Regions from separate parts of the Arthrobacter sp. P4_F10 genome, predicted to be linked through region 3. Evidence: riboswitches for the same ligand, from Rfam matches in the RefSeq annotation. Region 3 holds a riboswitch; each other region holds the start of a gene.

The links. A riboswitch is a leader RNA that binds a small molecule or an ion and turns the genes downstream of it on or off. The one in region 3 is predicted to bind cyclic di-AMP.
Region 1: another riboswitch for cyclic di-AMP. It lies ahead of AC1DR1_RS09615 (aggregation-promoting factor C-terminal-like domain-containing protein); the one in region 3 lies ahead of AC1DR1_RS13225 (M23 family metallopeptidase).
Region 2: another riboswitch for cyclic di-AMP. It lies ahead of AC1DR1_RS12775 (hypothetical protein); the one in region 3 lies ahead of AC1DR1_RS13225 (M23 family metallopeptidase).

Annotation. Positions count from the first base shown of each region.
Region 1 is NZ_JBFUJJ010000006.1:137,402-145,069, reverse strand. It holds gene AC1DR1_RS09630 (hypothetical protein) at 1-853, opposite strand, end outside; gene AC1DR1_RS09625 (response regulator transcription factor) at 1,095-1,835, shown strand; gene AC1DR1_RS09620 (sensor histidine kinase) at 1,839-3,539, shown strand; cyclic di-AMP (ydaO/yuaA leader) riboswitch at 3,708-3,867, shown strand; gene AC1DR1_RS09615 (aggregation-promoting factor C-terminal-like domain-containing protein) at 3,867-4,691, shown strand; gene AC1DR1_RS09610 (bifunctional glycosyltransferase family 2/GtrA family protein) at 4,840-6,264, shown strand; gene AC1DR1_RS09605 (glycosyltransferase family 39 protein) at 6,265-7,668, shown strand, end outside.
Region 2 is NZ_JBFUJJ010000010.1:55,888-63,555, forward strand. It holds gene AC1DR1_RS12755 (glycoside hydrolase family 16 protein) at 1-1,049, opposite strand, end outside; gene AC1DR1_RS12760 (DNA alkylation repair protein) at 1,441-2,151, shown strand; gene AC1DR1_RS12765 (cation:proton antiporter) at 2,202-3,416, opposite strand; gene AC1DR1_RS12770 (hypothetical protein) at 3,413-3,691, opposite strand; cyclic di-AMP (ydaO/yuaA leader) riboswitch at 3,862-4,065, shown strand; gene AC1DR1_RS12775 (hypothetical protein) at 4,070-4,735, shown strand; gene AC1DR1_RS12780 (sensor histidine kinase) at 4,832-5,836, opposite strand; gene AC1DR1_RS12785 (response regulator transcription factor) at 5,829-6,506, opposite strand; gene AC1DR1_RS12790 (DedA family protein) at 6,512-7,264, opposite strand; gene AC1DR1_RS12795 (phosphatase PAP2 family protein) at 7,267-7,668, opposite strand, start outside.
Region 3 is NZ_JBFUJJ010000011.1:20,999-28,666, forward strand. It holds gene AC1DR1_RS13210 (MFS transporter) at 1-347, shown strand, start outside; gene serC (phosphoserine transaminase) at 413-1,543, opposite strand; gene AC1DR1_RS13220 (iron-dependent transcriptional repressor DtxR) at 1,904-2,599, shown strand; cyclic di-AMP (ydaO/yuaA leader) riboswitch at 2,745-2,964, shown strand; gene AC1DR1_RS13225 (M23 family metallopeptidase) at 2,969-3,790, shown strand; cyclic di-AMP (ydaO/yuaA leader) riboswitch at 3,928-4,097, shown strand; gene AC1DR1_RS13230 (NlpC/P60 family protein) at 4,393-5,130, shown strand; gene AC1DR1_RS13235 (HNH endonuclease) at 5,351-5,851, shown strand; gene mobA (molybdenum cofactor guanylyltransferase) at 5,937-6,614, shown strand; gene AC1DR1_RS13245 (DUF6457 domain-containing protein) at 6,636-6,923, shown strand; gene AC1DR1_RS13250 (molybdopterin molybdotransferase MoeA) at 6,920-7,668, shown strand, end outside.

The sequences.
Region 1 (7,668 bases), on a different contig from region 3:
TGCCGCCGGCCTGCTGGCGCCGCTGTTGCAGATTACTCACCACCACATCGGCGCCCAACGCATAGCTGCGCGTGAACCCATCACTGCTCTTGACCGTGACCGAGGACGAACTGATCTCGCTCACAGTGCCCAACTGCTCGGCCATGGTGGTGTAAGCGGATCCTTGCAGCACCACGTATTCGGCATGCACTGCCGCTGAAAGGCCGCCGCCCATCCCACCGGCAGCGAAGTCGCCGGGACCACCCTGCCCCGACATGCCGCCTCCAGCGAATCCGCCACCCGCGAATCCGTCCTGCGCAGAACCTGGCATGCCCGGGGCAACACCTTGGCCGCCGGCCGCCCCGCCCGCCGCCCCACCGGCTGCTGTGCCGGCAGCTCCGTTGGCGGCCGCTGAACTTGAGGTAAGTGCGTAGACCCCCGCCCCGGCGCCGACTGCGAGGACAGCTGCGGCCCCGGCGACGGCGAGTCCCCGGGTGAGGGTCCAGCGCTTTGCCGCCGAGCCCGTCCTGGCGGCGGCTCCCGGCGCTCCCCAGCCGGCAGTAGCCGCAGGCGCCGGAGGCCCTTGCCGGGGCATACCCCAGGCCGGGGCCGATGCCGGCACTTTCGAAACAGGGGGCGCGCCCCAGCCGGAGGCAGCGCCGGCTGCCGGCTGCCCGGCGTCGTGGTGTCCGGCATCAGGCTGCCCGGCTGCATGCGGCCCAGCGCCATCCTGTCCGGCGTCGTATTGCCCGAGAGCCCGGGGCGTAGTCACGGGCGCGGGCGCTGCTGTTGTGGCGCGGGTGGAATCGGGGGCGGAATCGGGGGCGGGCTTGGGGGCTGGTCCGGAACCGGCTCCGGGATGCTGACCGCTCATGGTGTTTCTCCTTAGGGTGCGGATCGGTGTTCACCCCAGAGTGCTGAGGGATCCTGTGCCTGGGCTGTGCGGGCCGACAGCCGGGCCTGTGACGTTCGGGCGGGGCGTTAGTCTCCGATTGAGCGCTGCCGGAGCGGCACCTACGGCCCGGGAAGGGCATCCAGCTCGCTAGGCTGGGATTCACAGGTGCCGCACAGGGTCCCCAAAGCCCCGCCTAACCGGCAGATCGGAGAGTTGTCCCATGGCCACTTCGCACTCCATGACTAACAACCTTCCCCAGCTCACGCATCCGGATGGCTCCCCCATCCGCGCGCTGGTGGTGGACGACGAGCCCAGCCTCTCCGAGCTCATGAGCATGGGCCTACGGATGGCCGGCTGGTCCGTGGCCGTGGCGGAAGACGGGCCCGCCGCGGTCCGGCTGGCCAAGGACTTCCGCCCCGACGTGCTAGTGCTGGACGTGATGCTGCCCGGGTTCGACGGCGTCGAGCTGCTAAGCAGGATCCGCGCCTTCGCGCCGGAGGTGCCGGCGCTGTTCCTCACGGCCAAGGATGCCGTCCAGGACCGCATTACCGGCCTGGCGGCCGGCGGCGATGACTACGTCACCAAGCCGTTCAGCATGGAAGAGGTGCTGCTGCGCCTGCACAGGCTGGTCCAGCGCTCCGGGGTGGCCGCCATGGACACCGCCGAGCTGGTGGTCGGGGACCTTGTACTCAATGTCGACACCCGCGAAGTCACCAGGGGCGGTGAGGAGCTGCATCTGACCGCCACGCAGTTCGAGCTGCTGCGCTACCTCATGGAAAACCCCAAACGGGTCATCAGCAAGGCCCAGATCCTGGACCGCGTCTGGGACTATGACTTCGGCGGCCAGGCGAACATCGTGGAACTGTACATTTCCTACCTGCGCAAGAAGGTCGACGCCAACCACGCTCCCATGATCCACACGGTGCGCGGCGCCGGCTACGTCCTGAAACCGGCGGACTGATCCGTGCCTTCACTTTCCGGTGTGACACGCGTCCCCGGGCGCGACTGGCGCAACCCCTCCACGTGGCATTTGCGCACCCGGCTGGTTCTCGTCGCCATGGCGCTGCTCGTGGCTATCTGCGGCGCTGTGGGACTGTTCAGCTACGCCTCCATGGACTTGTTCCTGACCCGGCAGCTCGATGACCAGCTCGGCCAGGCTTCGCACCGCTCGAGTGAGTTCAGCCGGCCCCCTGCCGGCAACCCCAATGGCAGGCCGGATCCCTTAGACGCGCGGGGACAAAGGGTCGGCACCCTCATCGCCCGGATTGAGAACGGCAACGTCAGCAGTGCAGGCTTCCTGGCCACCGACGCCACCCGCGCCTCGCTGTCATCGGAGGACGACCAGATCCTCCTGGGACTACGCACCGACGGTCTCCCCGTTGATCGCTCGCTGTCATCCGGCGCCTACCGTCTCGTTGCCACGCAGACCCCATATGGCGACACCATTGTCACCGGGCTTCCCCTTGCCGATAAACAGAGCACCCTGACCTCCCTTGTCTGGACCATCACTATTGTGTCGCTTGGCGGAATAGTTCTGATCGGCCTTGCCGGGACTGTGCTCATCCGCCGCACCATGAAGCCGTTGGAGCAGCTCTCCGAGGTGGCCACCCAAGTTTCCCGCCTCCCGCTGGACGCCGGCGAGGTGGCGCTCGGGGTGCGCGTCCCGGCGTCCGCCGCCCACCGCGGAACCGAAGTAGGCAGCGTGGGCTACGCGCTGAACCAGATGCTGGACAACGTCTCCAATGCCCTCGAGGCGCGGCAGGAGAGCGAGATGAAGGTTCGGCAGTTCGTCGCCGATGCCTCGCACGAACTCCGAACCCCGCTGACGGCCATTCGCGGCTACACGGAGCTGATGCGGATGACCGAGCACTTCACTCCCGACGGCCAGAGATCCCTCGCGCGCGTGCAAAGCCAGTCCGAGCGGATGACCACCTTGGTGGAGGACTTGCTGCTGCTGGCACGCCTGGACGAGGGACAGCCGCTCAAGATCTCCGACGTCGACCTCACCCAGTTGGCCATCGAGACGGTGAGCGATGAGAAAGTCATGGCCCCGGACCGCATCTGGCAGCTGGAGCTTCCGGAGGAACCCGTGGTGGTGCGCGGTGACGCGACCCAGCTTCACCAGGTCCTCGCCAACCTCCTGTCCAATGCACGCAAGCACACGGACCCCGGAACCAAGGTGGTTACGGGCGTCATGCGTTCGGCTGACGGCAGCGCCATGGTCACTGTGACGGACAATGGCCGCGGCATCGCCCCCGAATTCGTCGGCCGGGTCTTCGCCCGCTTCGCACGTGCCGACGCGGCGCGCACCAATCCCGCGACCAGCGCCGCAGCCAGCGCCGCAGCCAGCGCCGCAGCTAACTCAGCCGTCGCGACGGCGGGGGCCCGGTCCGGGGGCGCCGTGCGCTCGGCATCCGGCGCTGCTTCCGGTGCTGCTTCTAGTGCCGCTTCTAGTGCCGCTTCTAGTGCCTTTGGCATGGCAGCCGGAGGCAGCCATGGTCAGGGAACGGCGACTGCCGCGCCGACCTCGGAGGGCACGAGCGGGTTGGGCTTGTCCATTGTCCATTCGATCGTGGAGGCCCACGGAGGAACAGTCGAGGTCACGTCCCGGCCTGGCCGCACGGAGTTCGCCGTGCGGCTGCCCGCGGCGCCGCCGTCGGCGTAGCCACCCACAGGCCCCCACCCGAACGACCGGCGACTCCGGCGCAAGCCGACACCCCGCAGTTGTGACTCCTGTTACCAAAATGTGACTTAAGCGGCCGGGTCCTGTAGCGTCTTTGGGGTGCGCCGCCATTGGTGCCGCATATCCGGACGGACGCCAAACTCTGCCGCTTCCCGGATTCCGCTGGACCAGGCAGAGGCGGGGGACCCAGAGTTCCCGGGCATTCTGCTTTCATGCGCCCTCGGGGTGAAGCCGACACGTGAGTTTCCGTGCGGCCGGATGACCTCATCCGAACCCGACAGCTAACTCCGCCGGCGTTGAGAGGCCACCATGACTGAATTCCAAGTACAAACGCGCCCTGACGGCGATTCCCATTCCCGTTCCACCAAGTCGCGCCACCGCGCCGAACCGGCCACGCAGGCATCCGCCCTGTCCAGGCTGGCCACCGGCCTCGGCATCACCGGCCGCCGCGCCGCCGTCATCGCCGCCGCCTGCGCCATGCTGGTGGGGGGCGGCGCTGCCAGCCAGGCGGCAGAGCCGGGGAGCCAGGGCACGAACGTTGGAAGCAGCCAAACAGCCACCACCGCCGACCCGCTGGCCAAGCTCAACTTCGAGCGGGCCCAGGTGGCTGGGCCGACCGCTCCAGTGGAAAAAAACGTGGCACCCCAGATCTCGCAGGTTAAGGCCGTCGAAGCGCTGATCCAAGCACCCGCTGCTCCCGTGCCGGCTCCCTCAGCCCCCGCTCCTGCACCGGCTCCTGCAGCCGCTGCGGTTCCCGCCCCGGCCCCCGCTCCCGCACCGGCCCCGGCAGCTGCCCCGGCTCCCGCAGCTGCGCCGGTCGCAGTCGACGACCCCGCCGGGGCCCAGGCCTACGCCGCGGCCCAGCTGGGCAGCTATGGCTGGGCACCGGGCCAGATGCAGTGCCTGCATAAGCTCTGGACCAAGGAATCGGACTGGAAGACGACTGCCACCAACCCCAGCAGCGGCGCCTACGGCGTGGTCCAGTCCCTGCCGGCCACGAAGATGGCGAGCGCCGGCGCCGATTACATGACCAACTACCGGACCCAGATCAACTGGGGCCTGAACTACGTCAAGGAACGCTACGGCTCCCCCTGCGGCGCCCTGAACTTCCACTACGCACACAACTGGTACTAAACCGGCGCTAACCGGCCTCCACAGAAGGCCCCGGATCCACATGGATCCGGGGCCTTCTTGTGTGTCGGGGGCGGACCAGCCGGACTTCCACAGCCCCCGCACAGCTTGACCCTAAAGCCCTCATATGGGCCGCCGGGAAAGTTGAGCCATGACATTCACAGACCAGGCCACAGGAACCCTGCTCCGCTCCACGGCGACGCCGGCCAGCCCGGCCGCACGGCCGGGGCCTGCCCTGGCCGAAGCGCTTGGCCCGGGCACGTCCGCCGGGGCGCTTACCGGCCCGGGCGGCCGGCGCTCAGCCATTGACACGCGTGCCAGCACCCCCCTGCTGGACGTCACCATTCCGGTCTTCAACGAGGAACGGGATCTCGAAGCATGCCTGCGCCGGCTCCACGCGTACCTTCTCGGCGCCTTCCCGCACTCCTTCCGGATCACGGTGGCGGACAACGCCAGCACCGACGGAACGCTCAAGGCGGCGGAACGCGTAGCCCGCGAGCTGCGCGAAGTGAAGGTGGTCCATATGGCCGAAAAGGGCCGCGGTAACGCGCTTCGCAAGGTGTGGCTTGCCTCGCCGTCGCCGGTCCTGGCGTACATGGACGTGGATCTTTCCACTGATCTGGCCGCCCTCGGCCCGCTCCTTGCGCCGCTCATTTCGGGGCACTCCGACCTGGCGATCGGGACGCGCCTGACCCGCAACTCGCGTGTGGTCCGTGGACCCAAGCGCGAATTCATCTCGCGCAGCTACAACTTCCTGCTGCAGTCCCTTATGGGCGCCCACTTCAGCGACGCGCAGTGCGGTTTCAAGGCGATCCGGGCGGACGTGGCCCGGCAACTGCTCCCCCACACACTGGACAACGCCTGGTTCTTCGACACCGAGCTGTTGGTCCTGGCAGAAAAGTGCGGCCTGCGCGTCCACGAAGTCCCGGTGGACTGGACCGACGACCCTGATTCCAGCGTGGACATCGTCCAGACTGCCCTCGCTGACTTGCGCGGCATGGCACGGTTGAGCCGGGACCTGCTCTCGGGCCGGATCCCGGTGCCCGAGCTGCGCGCCGCCCTGGCCCGCGGACCGCTGCCGGCCTCCTCGCGGGCCCAGGAACAAAGCCCCGGCGGAAGCCTCTTCGGGCAGCTGGTCCGCTTCGGCAGCATCGGGGTGGCCTCCACCTTGGCATACCTGGCAATTTTCCTGCTTTGCCGCGGGATCATGGACCCGCAGCTGGCAAATTTCCTGGCGTTGCTCACCACCGCCGTGGCCAACACCGCGGCCAACCGGCGCTTCACGTTCGGCATCCAGGGCAGCAGCCAGGCGGCACGCCACCACTTCGAGGGGCTGCTGGTCTTCGGGATCGGGCTGGCCCTGACCTCGGGCGCACTCGCCCTGGTTCACGCCGCGTCGGGAGCGGCACCGGACCGCTGGCTTGAACTGCTCACGGTCACCGCCGCCAATCTGGCCGCCACAGCCGTGAAATTCCTGCTCTTCCGGCTGGTGGTCTTCCGGCACAGGCCTACCGACTCTGTTCCGGCGCCCGGCGCCACCGACACTTTCCTCCCCAGTACAGAAAGGGCCAAGTAAATGACGGCAACCATCAGCCCCACCGCCGGAGCCCAGGGAGGCTCCCCGGCCGGCAGCCCGCCGGCAGCCCAGGAAACTCCCCGCGCGGTACCTGAGGACACCGGGACGGCGCCCCACCTGCCGACACCCCGCACGCCCGCAACCCAGAGCCGCCGGGACCGCCTGCTGTTCGGACCGCAGCCACGTTGGGTGCGGCCCTCGGCAGCGCTGTTGCTGCTGGTCACCGCAGCGTTGTACCTGTGGAACCTGGAAGCCACCGGCTACGCCAACTCCTTCTACGCCGCGGCGATCCAGGCCGGGACGAAGGACTGGACCGCGCTGCTGTTCGGCTCGCTCGACGCCGGCAATGCCATCACGGTGGACAAACCGCCCGCCGCCCTCTGGATCCCCGCCCTCGCGGGACGGATCTTTGGCTTCTCGGCACTGAGCATGCTCATTCCCCAGGCTCTCATGGGCGTGGCCGCCGTCGGGCTTCTCTACCTGACCGTCAAGCGGGTGTCCGGACCGGCGGCGGGCCTGCTCGCCGGCGCCGCCCTGGCGCTGACCCCGGTGGCCGCCCTCATGTTCCGGTTCAACAACCCGGACGCGATGCTCACGCTGTGCCTGGTGCTGGCCGCCTACCTCACCACGCGCGCCATCGAGAAGGCCGGCTGGAAGTGGCTCGCTGCGGCCGGCGCGGTGATCGGCCTGGCGTTCCTGTCCAAGATGCTGCAGGGCTTCCTGATCGTTCCCGGGTTGGCCCTGGCCTACCTGTGGGCGGCGCCCACCACACTCGGCCGCCGGCTTCTGCACCTGCTGGCCGCCGCCGCAGGGATCGCCGTTGTGGCCGGAAGCTACATTGTGCTGTTCCAGCTGACCCCGGCCTCGGTCCGCCCGTACATGGCAGGTTCGGAGACCAACAGCTTCCTGGAACTGACGTTCGGCTACAACGGCCTGGGCCGGATCACCGGGTCCGGCGGGGGCATGCCGGGCGGCGGGGGCCCGGGCGGCAACGGAAACGTGGGCTTCGGCGGCACGGCCGGGATCACCCGGATGTTCGGGACCAGTTTCGGCGGCGAGGTGTCCTGGCTGCTGCCGGGAGCCCTGATCCTGCTGGCCGCCGGGCTGTGGTTCACCCGGCGCGAGGCCAGGACCTCAAAAACCCGTGCGGCGCTCCTGCTGTGGGGCGGCTGGCTGGTCATCACGGCCGGAATCTTCAGCTTCATGAGCGGCACCGTGCATCCGTACTATGCCGTAGCGCTGGCCCCCGCGATCGCGGCCCTGGCGGGCATCGGTTCCGTGGAACTGTGGCGGGGCCGGGCCTACTGGCCGGCACGGATCGTCCTGGCCGTGACGGTACTGGCCACATCGGTCTGGTCTGCCGTGCTCCTGGGCCGCGATCCGGCCTGGCTTCCCGGGCTCCGG
Region 2 (7,668 bases), on a different contig from region 3:
TACTTGTAGACGCGGACCCAGTCGACCTGCATCTGTGAAGGCTTGGTGGCCGATCCGTCAGGGAACCAGTCCAGCTGCAACGTCTGATGCATGCCCACGGAGGGCAGGTGCGCGGGGTTCGTGTCGGAGAAGGTCTTCACTCCGTCGATGTATCCGGTGATGCCGGCCGGAGTCCACTCCACGGCGTAGTTGTGCCACTGGGTGGTGTCGACCGTCTTGGCGGCCGTGGTCTGGAAGTTCGACCCGCCGCAGGCGTAGTGCAGGAAGAACTTGATCTGGCTGGTGTTGCTGCTGCCCTCGGCGTAGTCGATCTCGGCGCAGTTGGGGGAGGTGTTGTTGTTGGGCCACAGGATCAGCACGGGGTGGTACTTCGGGTCCCTGGCGCTGGTCCTCATGCGCGTCTCCCACTTGCCGTATTTCTGCTGCGCAAATTTGGCCGACATGCCGCCTGTGGTGCCGGCCGAGTTGCCGCTGACCGTGGCCACGCCGTTCGCGACCGACCACGCCTGCGGGCTCCGCACGCCCTTGCCGGCATGTCCGGTTCCCTTGAAGACGCTCCACTTAGTGGAGTCGGGGGCGCCGGCCTTGGAGAACTCGTCGCCGGCAACAACCGCACCCCAGCCCCGGGCGGTGGCGGCTTGCGAACCGTCGCCGGTCGCGGCGACTGCGGCCTGGGCCGCAACGGGCGCCGCGGCAGGCGCTGCAGCGGGCGCGGCCGGCGTCGACCCCGTAGCGGCTGCCGCTTGTGCGCCGCCCGCCGTTTCCGGAGCGATCGGTGTGGCGGCGGGAGCGGCGGCAGCCGGTGCCGCGTCGACTCCGGGATCCGCTATTGCAGCGGCGGGACCGCCGACGGGTTTGGGAGCAGACGGCGCCGCCGACTCAGGCGCTGCGGGCGCCGAGGACGTGGAAGCCGCGGCAGGACGCGAGGCCTTGGTGGCCGCCGACGACGTGAAGGCCGCGGCAGAACCCGAGGCCTGGGTGGTTGGGGATGGGGCCCCGGCGCCGGTGGTGGGGGCGACGCTGCACCCGGCCAGCGACAGTGCGCCCAAGCTCAGCGCAATCGCTAGTTTGTGGAGCTGTGGTGTCTTGAAGCCTGGTGTCTTCGGCTGTGCTTGACTGAACCGTGATTTGCTGAGCGGTGATTTCTTGAACGGCGTTTTCTGGAACAACGGACCCCTCCGGGCTTTGTGACTGGCACACACAACCGTCGCTGCCAAGGCGGCGGCGAGTGCGGGAAGCTTCATCCGGCCCTGCTGCAAGAGCATGGGCGAGCAGACGCCGAACGGCGCAACCGGGCCCTAAAAGGGGCGGTCCGGGGCCCTGCATTCGGGCCAGGCCTTCACGGCCAGTGGCCCACGTTACCGGACCGTTACCTTGACCCGCAAACCTCTCCGGACGTGTTCACGGCATTCCCCTGCGCCCACACGAAAGAATGGTCGGGTGAGTGATGCTGGCGAGTTCATCGACCTCTCGCTGCAGCGGGAAGGTTCCTGGCGCCGTGCGGACGAGCTGCAGTCGCGGCTGGAAATGGAGCCAGGAGGCAGAGGCCTCCGGTTCTACGGCACCTCCGTGGGTGCCGTGCGCGGGACGGTCCGGGATGCCGGCCGCCGCTATCCAGGGCTGTCCCACGATCAGGTCACCGCGCTGAGCTCCGAACTGTGGGGCTCCGAATTGTGGGGCTCGGAACTGGGGGCGGCACCGGTTTTCGAGCGCCGGCTGGCCGCAGTGGTCCTGCTGCAGGCCAATGTGAAGCTGCTGACCAACTCCGACCTCACCCGGCTGGAGGGCTTCATCCGGGAGGCGCAGGTGCGGGACCTCGTGGATCCGCTCGCCGTCGACGTCGTCGGGCCCTTGGTGGGCGGGCTCGACATGATGGCCAGGGTGCGGGCTGACAGCGTGCTGGACCGGTGGGTGCGCGAGCCCGATGCCTGGCTGCGCCGGGCCGCGCTGCTTTCGCCGCTGCTGGCGCTGCGCGCGGGCGCGGGGGACTGGGACAGATTTGTCCGGCACGCGAATGCGGTGCTCGGCGAGGCTCGCGGGACGTTCGACGCCGACGCCGACGGCGCTGCGGACCGGGACGCGGTTTCCCGGGTCCTGGCCGAGATGGCAAAGACGAGGCCGGAGCTGCAATTCACGTCCGTTGGAGAGTGACCATCCGACCGTTCCCCGCGGGCCCGGCCCGCGTTCAGAGCTGCGGACTTTCAGACTTTCGGATCTCCGGGACCGCCCGGATCGCCCTGTCCGACGGCGCTGCCGGCATCGCCGGATCTGCCGTCGGCATTTGCAGGCAGCGCGAAAGCCCTCGCCGCCCGTGACCCGGCGACGGCGCTCGCGGCTATGGTGACTAGAGCGCCGGCCAGCAGGGCCGCTGCCTCGCCCGGGAGCAGGACCTGAAGCTGTGTGCCGATGCTCGCCGCCGCAACCGGCACGCCAAGTTGGGCCGCCGACAACACCCCGAGGGGCAGCGGGAGACCCAGGAACGCCAGGCCGGCGTGCGTCAGCAGGGTCCCTACTCCCAGGACCACGCCGAGGGCAATCATCTCCGGATGTCCGGCCAGGTCCTTGAGCGTCAGCGATGCACCCAGCCAGACGAAGAACACCGGACTAAGGAAACCGTCGCTGAGGGCGAACAGTTGCCGGGCCAGCCGCCGCGGTTCGCCGACGGCGGCCACCACCAGGCCGAAGGAAAAGCCTGCCAACATCACGGACACATTGCTCCATGTCGCGACTGCGGCCAGGGCGAAGAGAACGGCCAGCTGGCTCCTCAGCTCCAGGGCAAACTTGCGGCTTTCCGAGAGTTGGTGCACGCGAGCGCGGATTCCCCTGCGCTCCAGCCAGCGCAAGACGAAATAGAGCACCACCGCGCAGCCGGTCACCGTAAGCACGCCCAGCGCCGCGCGGCCTGCGTTGGGCGGATCCACGAGGAGCGGCAACGCCACAATGCAGGCTATGTCGGCGATGGCCACCTGCGCGGTCATGGCGACGACATCGGGTCCGCCGAGGCGCAGCGAATCGATGATCGGAAGGACCAGGGCGGCCGACGAGGACGCCAGCAGCACTGCGTAGAGGGGAGCATGTCCAGTCCCGAAGAGCAGACCGATCCCGGTTCCGACCGCCACCGCTGCCGCCGCGGCCGCAATAGCCCGGCGGGAGCCATTGCCGAGGGCGGAGCGGATCTGCGGATCCCTCACGGGAACATGGGTTCCGGCCACAAACATCATCAGCGCGAACCCGATGTTGGCCAGCAGGATAAACGTCGGGTCCGCAGGATCAACCAGGGCCAGGCCTGAGCGTCCGATCGCGATGCCGGCCAACAGTTCGCCCAGCATCACCGGCAACCGCCAGCGCGCCGGCAGCGCCAGCAGGGGTCCGGCCAGGGCGACGACGGCGATCAGCGCCAGGGACAGGAATGTCACGGCTCGCCGCTGCGGGCGGGCCCAGGGCCCGACCGCCGCTCCACCACGGCGTAGGCTTTCCCGTCCAGGAACGCCCAGTCATTGACAACCATGTACCCAAGTGCGTCCACCCGGTCATTCAGGACGTGCTCGTCGAAACCTCCGTCGCGCGGTTCCGCGTCCCAGGTGGTCACGTGGACGTCCCGGCCGTCCAGGATCAGCAGCTCGGTGTTGACGTCGAAATCCTCCTGTGGCTGATTGCTCAACTGGCAGATGGCGACACAGTGGCTGTTCATTTCGGGCCTCCGCTTCGGCGTGTGCTGATGGCATCATCCTACGTTCGGATGCGGCGCCGCCCCATGGGCAATTGCCGGACCGTTCTGTGGCCGCCGTTACCTGAATGTGACTTTTGCATGCGGATCGCGTTACGGTGGATGAGTGCCTGTTGTCTCCGATACGGGCGCTCCCCAGCCGATTGCCTAACTCTGCCGCGGCCCGGGGGTAACTCGCATCAACGACCGGCAGAGACGGGGAAACCACTTTTGGCCTGCTGATTTCGCAGGCCTTGGGGTGAAGCCGCACAGTGCCCGCAACGACGGGCCCGGGAGTGCGGCCGGGTGCCTCCCATCCGAATCCGACAGCTCACCTCGCAGGCATTGGGAGAGGCTACATTCATGTCTTCAATCAGTACTTTTGTGCGCCATACGGCCGTCCTCGCCGCCGCATCCGGCCTGGTCCTCACCAGCGGAATGGCAGCCAACGCAGCCGCAGCACCTGCTCAGCGGGACTCCGCTCCGGCGTCCAACGTGGACGTCACGGGACTGGTCAGCGCCCCCGTGAACGCCGACTCAAGCGTCAAGATCAGCTTTGACCGCCCCGCGGTAGCTACCGTCGCAGCGCCGGTCATCGAACAGCCCGTTGCCGCGGCGCCGGCTCCCGCCGCTGCGCCTGCAGCAGCACCGAAGGCAACCGTGCAGGTGCAGGCCGCTCCGGCGGCCGCGCCGGCCGCGGCGCCCGCTGCCGGCGGACGCAACGCCATCATGCTCTCGGCCGCTTACAGCCAGGTGGGCATCACCCAGGACTGCACCGCCATGGTCGAAAAGGCCCTTGGCGCGGCAGGCAAGCCGGTTGGCAACATTGGTCCCCGGGCGTTCCTTGGCCTCGGAACCGTTGTGGGCACCCCGCAGCCCGGCGACATGGTGGTCCAGTCCGGCCACGTTGCCATCTACGCCGGCAACGGCCAGGTGGTCAGTGGCGGCATGAACGGAAAGAACCAGACGATGGTCCACCCGCTGTCATGGCTCACGGCGACCGGCGGCGTCACCTTCGTCCGCGCCTAAGCCGCGCTGCCTCTTCCGGGCCGGAAAGTCCGGAAAGACCGGTGATCGATTCCCTTGGGGGCAATCGATCGCCGGTCTTTCCTGTACATATAGTTCTCAGGGATTCCCCCGCCCGGCCAGTGGAAGCGTCAACTTCATGACCGTCCCCTCGGCACCTGTCGCGGCCACCTCAACGGCGCCGCCCGCAGCGACGGCGATCTCCCTGACCAAGGCCAGACCGATGCCAAAGCTTCGCTGTCCGTGTGCACTGCCTGTGCTGGCGGTCCGTACGAAGCGGTCAAAGATCCGGGTCTGATCGACGCCGGTGATTCCGGTCCCCGTGTCCGCCACCGTGATCACGGCGCGGTTCTGCTCGATCGAGGTCGTGATGGACACCCGGCCGCCCGGGGGCGTGTGGGCGAGGGCGTTGTCCGCCAGGGCAAGCACGGCACGGCGCAGCGCGTTATTCTCGATCCGGGCCAGCGGCCGGGCATCGGCTACGAAGTCCACGGCCACCTTGCGCTGCTCTGCCACCAGCTGGAGGCTCCCGGCGACGCTGGCGGCGGTGTCGGCAAGGTCGGCAGGCGGTGCGGAGCGGTCCGGGACTTCCGCTGTTGCCGCGAGGAGCAGTTCGTTGACAATCCCGGTCAGCGTTGCTGCGTCCTCCCGGATCCGGGCCAGGTCGTGGCCTTGCCTGGAGCCGGGCACGGTATTGCGCTGGGCAAGCTGGATCCTGGTGTCCAGGATGGTCAAGGGCGTGCGCAGTTCGTGGCTCGCGTCCTGGACGAAGCGCCGCTGCCTGGCCAAGGCATCACCGAGGGGACGGATGGCGCTGCGCGCGCTGAGCCACCCGACGATGCCGGCCAGCAAGATTCCCGCCACCCCGGCGATGACCATGGCTTCGAGGACATCTTTGGAGTCCAGGTACGCGTAGGCCGTCCCGGCCGCCGCCGAGCCCGGCACTTCTGGATGGGCGAGTTGATTCATGAGGTACAGCGCCGTGGCAGCGAGCAGCCCGAGAACCATGACCGCGCACGCGGCGCTGATCCGCAGCGCGACCTTGAGCGAGGCCTTGCGCAGAATGGAGTGGTCCGGATTTCCTGCGGTCCCGCCGTTACTCATGGGCATCGCCGATCTGGTAACCGAGGCCGTGCACCGTGCGGATGACGGCCTTGGAGATCTTCCGGCGCAGGTGATGAACATAGGTATCGATCACGCCGGGCTGGTCCGAGGCGTGGAAGTACGCCGCGAGGAGTTCGTCCCGGGTGAAGACACGGCCGGGTTCCGCGGCCAGGGCTGCGAGCAATTGGCCTTCTTTCGCGGTCAGCGACACCGTGTGCCCGTAGACGGACCGGACGGAACGCTGCGTCGGATCCAGTTCCCAGTCCCCGATCGCCACCGGCGCCGGGGCCGGGGAAGGGAAGGTGCGCGTCAGTGCGCGCAGGCGTGCCGCCAGTTCGCCGGCGTCGAACGGCTTGGTCACGTAATCGTTGGCTCCGGCGTCCAGACCCCTGATCTTTTCGTCGGCATCGCCCAGCGCGGTCAGGATCAGGATGGGCGTGGCAATGCCTTTCGACCGTAAAGCCGCGATGAGGGCGATACCGTCCATGACAGGCAGCCCGCGGTCGATCACCATGACGTCCCAGGCCCCGGTCAGTCCGTGGTGGAGGCCATCACGGCCGTTGGTGACCAACTGGACCCGGTAATCCGGGTCCAGGAGCTCGGCGATGAGCGGTCCCAGAACGGCGTCGTCCTCGACGAGCAGCAGGGAGGGGCGGTCAGCGGTAGTCATGTCAGCTATTCTTCCGCGGCCATTTCCTCAGTCCGCAGTCCGTCCTCGGTTCCCGCGGGCGTGTCGCCGGCCGGTGCGGCTGCGGTGCGGCTGTTGCGGCGGCGCTTGAGGAGCTGCACCGCCCAAGGCACCACGGAGATGAGGACCATGGCCACGGCAATGACGTCAATGTTCTTGGCGACGATGTCAAAGTGTCCCAACCAGGTGCCAAGCATCGTCACGGAAACGGCCCACGCCGCCGCCCCGGTGATATTCCAGAGAGTGAAGTACTTGTACTCATAGCGCGCGATCCCGGCGGTAAGGGGAGCAAACGTCCTGACCATCGGGACGAAGCGGGCCAGCACGACGGCGGCCCCGCCGTGGCGGCGGAAGAAGTCCTCCGTAGTGGTCAGGTGCGCTGTCTTCAGGATCCGGGCATCGTCCTTGAACCATCGCCGGCCGAATTTCCGTCCCAGCATGTAGCCGACCTGGTCCCCGGCGACGGCAGCCGCGGTGACGACACCGATCAGCACCGGCAGCGACAGTTGCAGCTGTTGGTGCAGAAGGCCTGCGGTGAACAGCAGCGAGTCCCCGGGCAGGAAAGGAAAGAGCACGCCCGATTCAATGAAAACCATGAGCGCGATGACGCCCAAAGCGGTCGGACCCAGCCCGGCGAGCAGGCTTGCCGGGTCCAGCAGTGAGGGTGTACCTGCGGCAGCGGCGGCCTGAACGACCCTGTCTGTTGCCGGAAGTAAGGAAAAAACGTCCAAGGCGTGCATTCTCAATTCCTCTCAGGACCCAGTGACCGGGTGACGGACGGGGCACGAAGCCGGCCGGCCATCCGCGGCGCAACCACGTTCCACAACCCCGCAAGCATGACCACCGCTGCGCTCGCGGCCAGGAACGAAGCCGCGACATCCGTGGGGTAGTGGACGCCGATATACAGCCGCGACCAGGCAACGACGAGCGCCATTGCCGCCGCCCCAACGGCGGTGACCTTGGCCCAGCGGGTTCCGCGGGCCAGGAAGTACACGGCGAATCCGAGTGCCACCGCAAAGGACACGTGGCCGCTCGGGAAACTGTTGGAGCCGGTTTCCGGAGCCAGGGGATCGAACAGCAGGGCGGGGCTGGGCCGCTGCCGGGCCACGACGATCTTGAAGAATTCACTCGCCACCCACCCGGA
Region 3 (7,668 bases):
AGACCACCACGGACCCCGTAATGCGGGGCCGGGTGATGGCCCTCTACATGGCAATTTTCATGGGCGGAACTCCCATTGGGGCGCCGCTCGTCGGCTGGGTGGCAAACACCGCCGGCCCCCGCTGGTCCATGGCGGTTGCGGCGGGCGCCGGCCTGCTGGCGGCCCTGATCGGGCTGGTGTGGATCATCCGGGCGAAGCACCTGCGGCTCCACTTCAACCGTCGCGCGCGCGGGCTGCGGTACTTCCACGTCGAAAGCGGGACCGGTCCAGCCGGCGCCAGCCCTGGTTCCCAGCCGGGTGCGCGGCGCGGCTCACAACAGAATGTGCAGCCGGGCGGACCGGCCTGAAACGATGACGGCGCCGCCGCGGCCTGAGTTCTCATGGGCCGTGACGGCGCCGCCGGGCGCTGAGGCTACTTTTTCAGTTCAGCCACGACGAAATCGATGCACTCGAGCAGTGCCGAGACGTCGTCCGGCTCGATCGCCACGAAGGTGGCTATGCGCAGCTGGTTGCGGCCCAGCTTGCGGTACGGCTCGGTGTCGACGACGCCGTTCGCGCGGAGCACCTTGGCGATGGCCGAGGCATCGATCAATTCGTCGAAGTCGATCGTGGCGATCACGTTGGAACGGTCCTCGGCCTTGGCCACGAACGGCGTGGCGTAGCCGGACGCCTCGGCCCAGCGGTAGATGCGGCCGGCGGAATCCGCGGTCCGGGCGGCTGCGAAGTCCAGGCCGCCGTTGGCGTTCAGCCACTGCACCTGGGCATCCAGGGTCACCAGGGTGGCCAGCGCCGGGGTGTTGTAGGTCTGGTTGAGCCGGGAGTTGTCGATCGCCGTCTGGAGGTCCAGGAAATCGGGGATCCAGCGGTTGCCGGCCTTGATCCGTGCCGCCCGCTCCAGCGCCGCGGGGGAAAACAGGCCCAGCCACAGGCCGCCGTCGGACGCGAAGTTCTTCTGCGGCGCGAAGTAGTACACGTCGGACTCCGCCACGTCCACGTCCAGCCCGCCCGCGGCCGAGGTCGCGTCCACCAGCACCAGCGACCCCTCGTCGGCGCCTGCCACGCGCTGGACGGGGGCAGCCACGCCGGTTGAGGTTTCGTTCTGCGGCCACGCATAGACGTCGACGCCGGCCTCCGCCCGGGCGGAGGGGCGGGTGCCGGGTTCGGCCTTGATAATGGAGGACTCGGCGAGGAACGGCGCCTTGTTGGTGGCCGAGGCAAACTTCGAGCCGAACTCGCCGAAGGACAGGTGCTGCGCCTTGTTCTCTACGAGTCCGAAGCTGGCGATGTCCCAGAACGCGGTGGATCCGCCCACACCGAGCACGACTTCATAGCCTTCGGGCGCGCGGAAGAAATCGCTGAGGCCGCTGCGTACCGAGCCGACCAGGTTTTTCACCGGTGCCTGGCGGTGCGAGGTCCCCAGCAGCTTCGCCGATGCCGCGGCGAGGGCGTCCATCTGTTCCGGTCGGACCTTGGACGGGCCGGCGCCGAACCGTCCGTCCTTGGGCAGGAGGTTGGCGGGGATCGTGACGCTCGTGTCGCTCACAGTGGCTCCAATTTTCGGCGGGTTCGTAGCGTGGCTGGGAGGTGGCCTGGCAGGGATGGCTACAACGGACACCCCTTTTTCATTCTGCCTGTTCTATTTTGCCTGTTTCATTCTGCCTGACGGGTCCCGGCGATACGGAAAAAGGCCTGTCACAGTCAGGTCATTGAGACGCCGGGGGCTGCCGGCCTACGGGCGCCGGGAGGGCAGTCCCGGGCCGAACGAAAATTATCCGGAGTAATTCAAAATAGGCTAGGCTGGCATGCGAACGTACGGCGGATCCCGCCAGGGCGCATCCTGCATGCAGCCCGCACGCGGTACGGTGGGAATGACGCAAGGACTGCGCTCGAGGAGCTGAGCTGAATGACGGATCTGATCGATACCACGGAGATGTATCTTCGGACCATTCTGGAACTTGAAGAAGAAAACATCGTTGCCCTCCGTGCCCGCATCGCCGAACGGCTCCGCCACTCCGGCCCCACCGTTTCCCAGACCATCGGCCGCATGGAGCGTGACGGGCTTGTGGTTGTTTCCGGTGACCGGCACCTTGAACTGACCGAAACCGGGCGGAAACGCGCCATCGGTGTCATGCGCAAGCACCGCCTCGCCGAACGACTGCTCGCGGACGTGATCGGACTCGACTGGGCCTACGTCCATGAGGAAGCGTGCCGCTGGGAGCATGTCATGAGCGAACGCGTCGAGCGCCGAATCTTCGAGATGCTCAACCACCCGACAGTTTCGCCCTACGGAAACCCCATTCCGGGGCTGGCAGATCTTGGCGGGGTGCCCAATGGTGCCCCCGCGGACAGGGCGGTAAACCTCCTGGAGGCCATGGCCGGTTACGGTGCGGGTTCGCGGATCACGGTCAACCGGCTCGCGGAGCCGATCCAGGTGGAGCCGGAGCTTCTGGCCCAGCTCGACGAAGGCGGAATCCGGCCTGGCGCGCTGGTCTCGCTGGAGCGTGTGGGGGAGTACATCTCGGTCCGCGTCCCCGATATCGAGGGAGCCCTGGAACTGCCGCCCGAGGTTGCCGCGCACGTCTTTGTAACGGTCGCCTGACCGGCCGCAACGGGCCGGTTGTGGGACGACCCATGAGTTCTGCACAGTTGCGATTACGGATTTATCACCGGGCGGCTTAATCCCCTATAGTTAGTGGCCAGTACCGATACCAAAGCGTTACCTGATCCGAAGCCGAGCCCTGCCAGCGGATCAGTCGCTGAACCACCTTCTGGCAGGGGCGGGGGAACCACTTTCGGCTGCTACTTAAGCAGCCTTGGGGTGAAGTCCGTCAGCGGCAAGCAGCTTCCACCGAAGGATCCCCTGGGGATACCCCTGTGCCTGGCTGCTTGCAACGGCGGACCGGGTCTTTGATCTCTCTGACCCGAATCCGACAGCTAACTTCGCAGGCTCTCCAGAGAGGAACCGTTCTTGACCACCCAGACCGCCAGGGGCCGTCGCCGCGCGACCGGTCCCGCTCCGGAGCCGCGTCCCGTCGTCGCGCATATGGCCGAACGCCCGCGCGACGCGCACCGCGATGAACGGCGTCGCCGGCGCAGTCCGTTCCGTCAGGTAACGGAGTTTGCCTCGGCCAGCGGAGTCGGGCAGAAAGCCGGGATCGCCCTGGCCGCAACTGGTCTGGTTCTCACCGTGACGGTCCCCGTCACGAGCCCCGTGATGGCCTCCAATCCCGGCGGATCCGGCGCTCTCTCGGCCGCCGTTCAGCCGGATGTCACCGCCGCTGCCGCGGCAAAGGTCGACTTCAGCCGCACTGCCGTCACCACGAAGGGCGATCCGGACGGGAAGCTCAAGCAGCTGCTGAGCGCCCAGTCTGTGGGCAGCATCACCCGCGCCGCATCGGCGGGCACACTTGGCGGGCCGCTGGATCAGCTGGTCACGGCCTCGCCCTACGGCTACCGCGTCAGCCCCATTACCGGAGGCGCGGGGGAGTTCCACCGCGGCCAGGATTTCGCTGCCCAGTGCGGCACGGCGGTCCATGCAGCCGCCAGCGGCACCGTGACCTTCAATGGATGGCATCCCTTCGGCGGTGGAAACCGGGTGGTCATCGACCACGGTAACGGCCTGGAGACCACGTACAACCACCTGTCCTCTGCCTCGGTCGAGGTCGGCCAGAAGGTATCGCGCGGTGACGTCGTCGCCATGAGCGGAACCACCGGCGCCTCCACGGGCTGCCACCTCCACTTTGAAGTGATGGTCAACGGCGACGTCGTTGACCCCCTCGGCTGGCTCTAACAAAGACGATGGACCACTCTCAGATTCTTGTGACACGCCGTGATCTGAATGTGACATTGGGTCCGGACTCCTGTAGGGTTTGAAGCACGCCAACTTTTCCGAAGTTGGCGCTCTTGAGTGGATTGCCTAGCTCTGCCACCGCTCAAGGTCCGTTCGCATTACATCGTCTGGCAGGGGCGGGGGAACCAATTTTGGCCTTCGAAAGAAGGCCTTGGGGTTAAGTCGCAAAGCTTCCCAGGAAGCAGCGCGGCCGGGTGACTCCCATCCGAATCCGACAGCTCACCTCGTAGGCATTGGGAGAGGCTACTTTCGTGTCTTCACGCCACAATTCTGCGCGCATGCGCACCGGCGAGGCTCTTTTGAGCCCGCTGGAATCCACATCACGTGCCGCCCTTGCCGGCGCCCGGATTGGATCACGTTCCGCAGGCTCATTCTCTACCGAGCCCGGACAGCATGCAGTTTCCGCTTTTGGCGCGTCTTCGCAGTACACCCTTCGCTAAGTAACCCATTTCGGGGCGATCCGGCGTACCCCCAAGATGCCGGAGCGTCCTCAGTCCGTGCCCGAAAGCGCGCGGTCCAAGGATCACGAAAGAGAGAACTTAATGACTACTCGTGCAACTGTTGCACGGCACCGCGCCGAGGTCACCAAGACCAACTCGCTGGCTGTTATTGCCAAGGCTGTCGGCGACAACGCCGGCGGCGTGGGCCGTCAGGCCGCGGTCATCGCCGCAGCTTCCGGTCTGGTTCTGACCAGTGGAATCGCAGCCAACGCTGCTGAGACCAATGTTCAGCGCGAATCCACCTCCGCTTCGGCCCTGGAAGTCCAGTCCGCCGCTCCGGCCACAATCTCGGCCGCTTCCACCATCGCGATCTCCTACGAGAAGCCCGCTGTGACCACGTCGCCGGCTCCCGTCGTGCAGGTCCAGGATTCCAACGCCTCCCGCGCCGGTGGCACCGAGCTTGGTGTCAGCGGCGGCGTCGCTGCCCAGGCTCCCGCCGGCATCGGAAGCGGCTCCGGCGCAACCATCGCCGCCGCTGCCTACGCACAGATCGGCGTGGCGCAGGACTGCACCGCCCTCGCCACCAACGCGCTGGCCGCGGCCGGCATCCACTACCACGGCTGGCCGGCAGGTTACCTGTCCCTGGGCCGCACCGTGAGCGCCGCCGAGGCACGCCCGGGCGACCTCGCCTACTACCAGAACGGCGGCGTGGGCATGGCTCACATCGCGGTCTACGTCGGCAACGGCATGGCAGTCCACGGCGGCTGGAACGGCGGAACCACCGCGCTGTACAGCGTAAACGTCGGCTCCGGCCCGGTCTTCATCCGCGTCGGCGCCTAAGCAAGACCCCCAGCACCTTCGAAAGACCCCCGCCTCTTGGCGGGGGTCTTTTGCGTTGCCGCGCCGTGAACTTTCCGCGCTGAAGACTGCGCCCGTGAAAAAATATTCGGTGATCCGGCACCTGAGTGTTTACTCTTGTGTTGTCGATCCATAGCCCGACCATGCAGAGGGCAGCCGGCCCTCGTGCCGCTGGCGGGTGCGGCCGTGAAGAGGTATGCGGATGCGCACTCTCGTTCTGAATGCTGGATATGAACCCCTGGCGGTCATCACCTTCCGCCGGGCGCTCGTCCTTGTCCTAACCGGAAAGGCCAGCGTGGTGGCCGAAGGGGACGACCCCGTTGTCGGCCCCCAGGATATTCTGGGCCGCCCGTCCGTGATCCTGCTGAACCGCTACATCCGGCCGAGGTACAACACCATGACAGCGGTGAGCCGCCGCGGCGTGCTCCGCCGCGATGCCCACCGCTGCGCCTACTGCGGCAAGGCTGCCCACACCATCGACCACGTCCAGCCAAAATCCCGGGGCGGGGCCGATTCCTGGGAGAACCTGGTGGCGGCGTGCCTGCGGTGCAACAACGCCAAGAGCGACCACACCCCGGCGGAGATGGGCTGGAAGATCGGTTTTGTTCCGGGCCCGCCAAAGGGCGCCATCTGGCAAATCAAGGAGCTCGAGAAGCCGACGCCGGCTTGGGACCCGTTCCTGTTGCCTGAGTCAGCGGCCTGAACTGCTGCCTGGACTGCTGCCTGAACTGCTGCCGGGCAGTTCATGGCTGATTCGGCGGCAGCCGGCGCCGCGCTAGGCTGAACCGGTGGAGTTCGATGCCATTATTCTCGCCGGGGGACGGTCCTCCCGCCTGGGCGGCGTGCCCAAATCCGGGCTGATCTACGACGGCGCCACCCTCCTTGAGCGCTCACTGCGCGCCGCGGGCGGGGCAGGGCGCACCGTCGTCGTCGGTCCTGACCCCGGGGACCTGCCCGGGGGCGTGCTGAGCTGCAGGGAAGACCCGCCTTTCGCGGGGCCGGCCGCAGCCATCGCCGCGGGACTGGCCGCGCTGGACGCGGACCACCCCGGCCGGCACGGGGCAGCCGCGGCGGCGCCGTTTACCCTGGTCCTTGCCTGTGACATGCCGCGCTCGGCCGAGGCAGTCCGCGCCCTGGCCGAATCGCTGGCCGCGTCTGTTGCAGTTGCGCCGGAACGGGACGGGGGCGACGGCGTCATGGCCGTCTCGGCCGAAGGCCGGAAGCAACCACTCGCGGGGTTTTATGGCACAGCTGCGCTACAACGTTGTGTTGCGGACGCCGCGGCCAGGGGCAGCCTGGAAAACGCGTCGGTCTTCGCCCTTCTTGCTAGGCTGGACGTGCGGGAAGTTCGCGTTCCCCCCGGTTCCACGGATGATGTCGACACCTGGGATGACGCGTCCGCATTAGGCGTTTCCGGTAGGCTTCCAGACCGCGGTCCGGGCGCCGGTCCGGAACTCCGCAGCTGAACTCGACCATGGAGGCAAACGGTGAAAAGCCAGGATGAAACGCTGGAAGACTGGTGCCGTGCCCTGCTCCAGGCCCTGGAGCTGGAAGACGTTGAGATTGACGTGAACGAGGTCCTCGCCCTGGCCGGGGTGGCTGCCCACTCCGTGGTGCGCCCGGCGGCGCCGCTGACGACGTTCATTGCCGGCTTTGCCGCGGGTCTGGCCTCCGGCTCCGGGCAGGCCACGGACTCCGTGTCCATGGAGTCCGCGATGGCCGTGGCGCGCCGGCTCGCCAAGGACTACGCAGCCGCCGAAGCCCCCGGGGCATGACGGCGGCGGCCCCGGACGGCAGCGGACCCACTGTCCCAGGCAGCGACGGCGGTAAAGACGGCCTCAGAGAGGGCTTCACGGAGGGCCCCGCAGACCCTCCCATCCCGGCGGGCCAGGACCCGGCGGGCCCGGACCCGACGGACCCGGATTCAACGGACGAAGATTCAACGGACGAGGACACTGCCGGCCAGGACACGGCGGGGGAGCCGCACCGGCACCTGGCCCACACGTGGCAGGAGGCCCGCCAACTCGCGTTCGACTGCGCCGTTCCCATCCCGGCTGCCCCCGTCCCGCTCCGGCAGGCGCTGGGCCGGACCCTCGCAGCGGACGTCGTTGCCCTGCGGGACATGCCCCATTACGCTTCCTCTGCCATGGACGGCTGGGCCGTCAACGGCAGCGGTCCGTGGATCCTGGCCGAACCCAACCAGCTGCTGGCACCGCATCAGGCAAGTCCGATTGCCACCGGAGGCCTCATTCCGGCCGGGGCCAAGGCGGTGCTGCGCAGCGAGAGCGGCATCATCGGCGCCGACGAGGACGGCCTGCCTGTCCTGAAACTGGGCGGCAACGCGAAACCGGGGGACCCGCGGAACGGGGACCACATCAGGAAAGCGGGGGAGGAAGCCGCCGCCGGAGACGTCCTGATCAAGGGCGGCACCGTCCTGAACCCCGCCCACCTGGCCCTCGCCGCGCTGGCCGGAAGCGACACCCTTCCGGTGCTCGGCAAGGCCTTGGTGCGGCTCGTCTT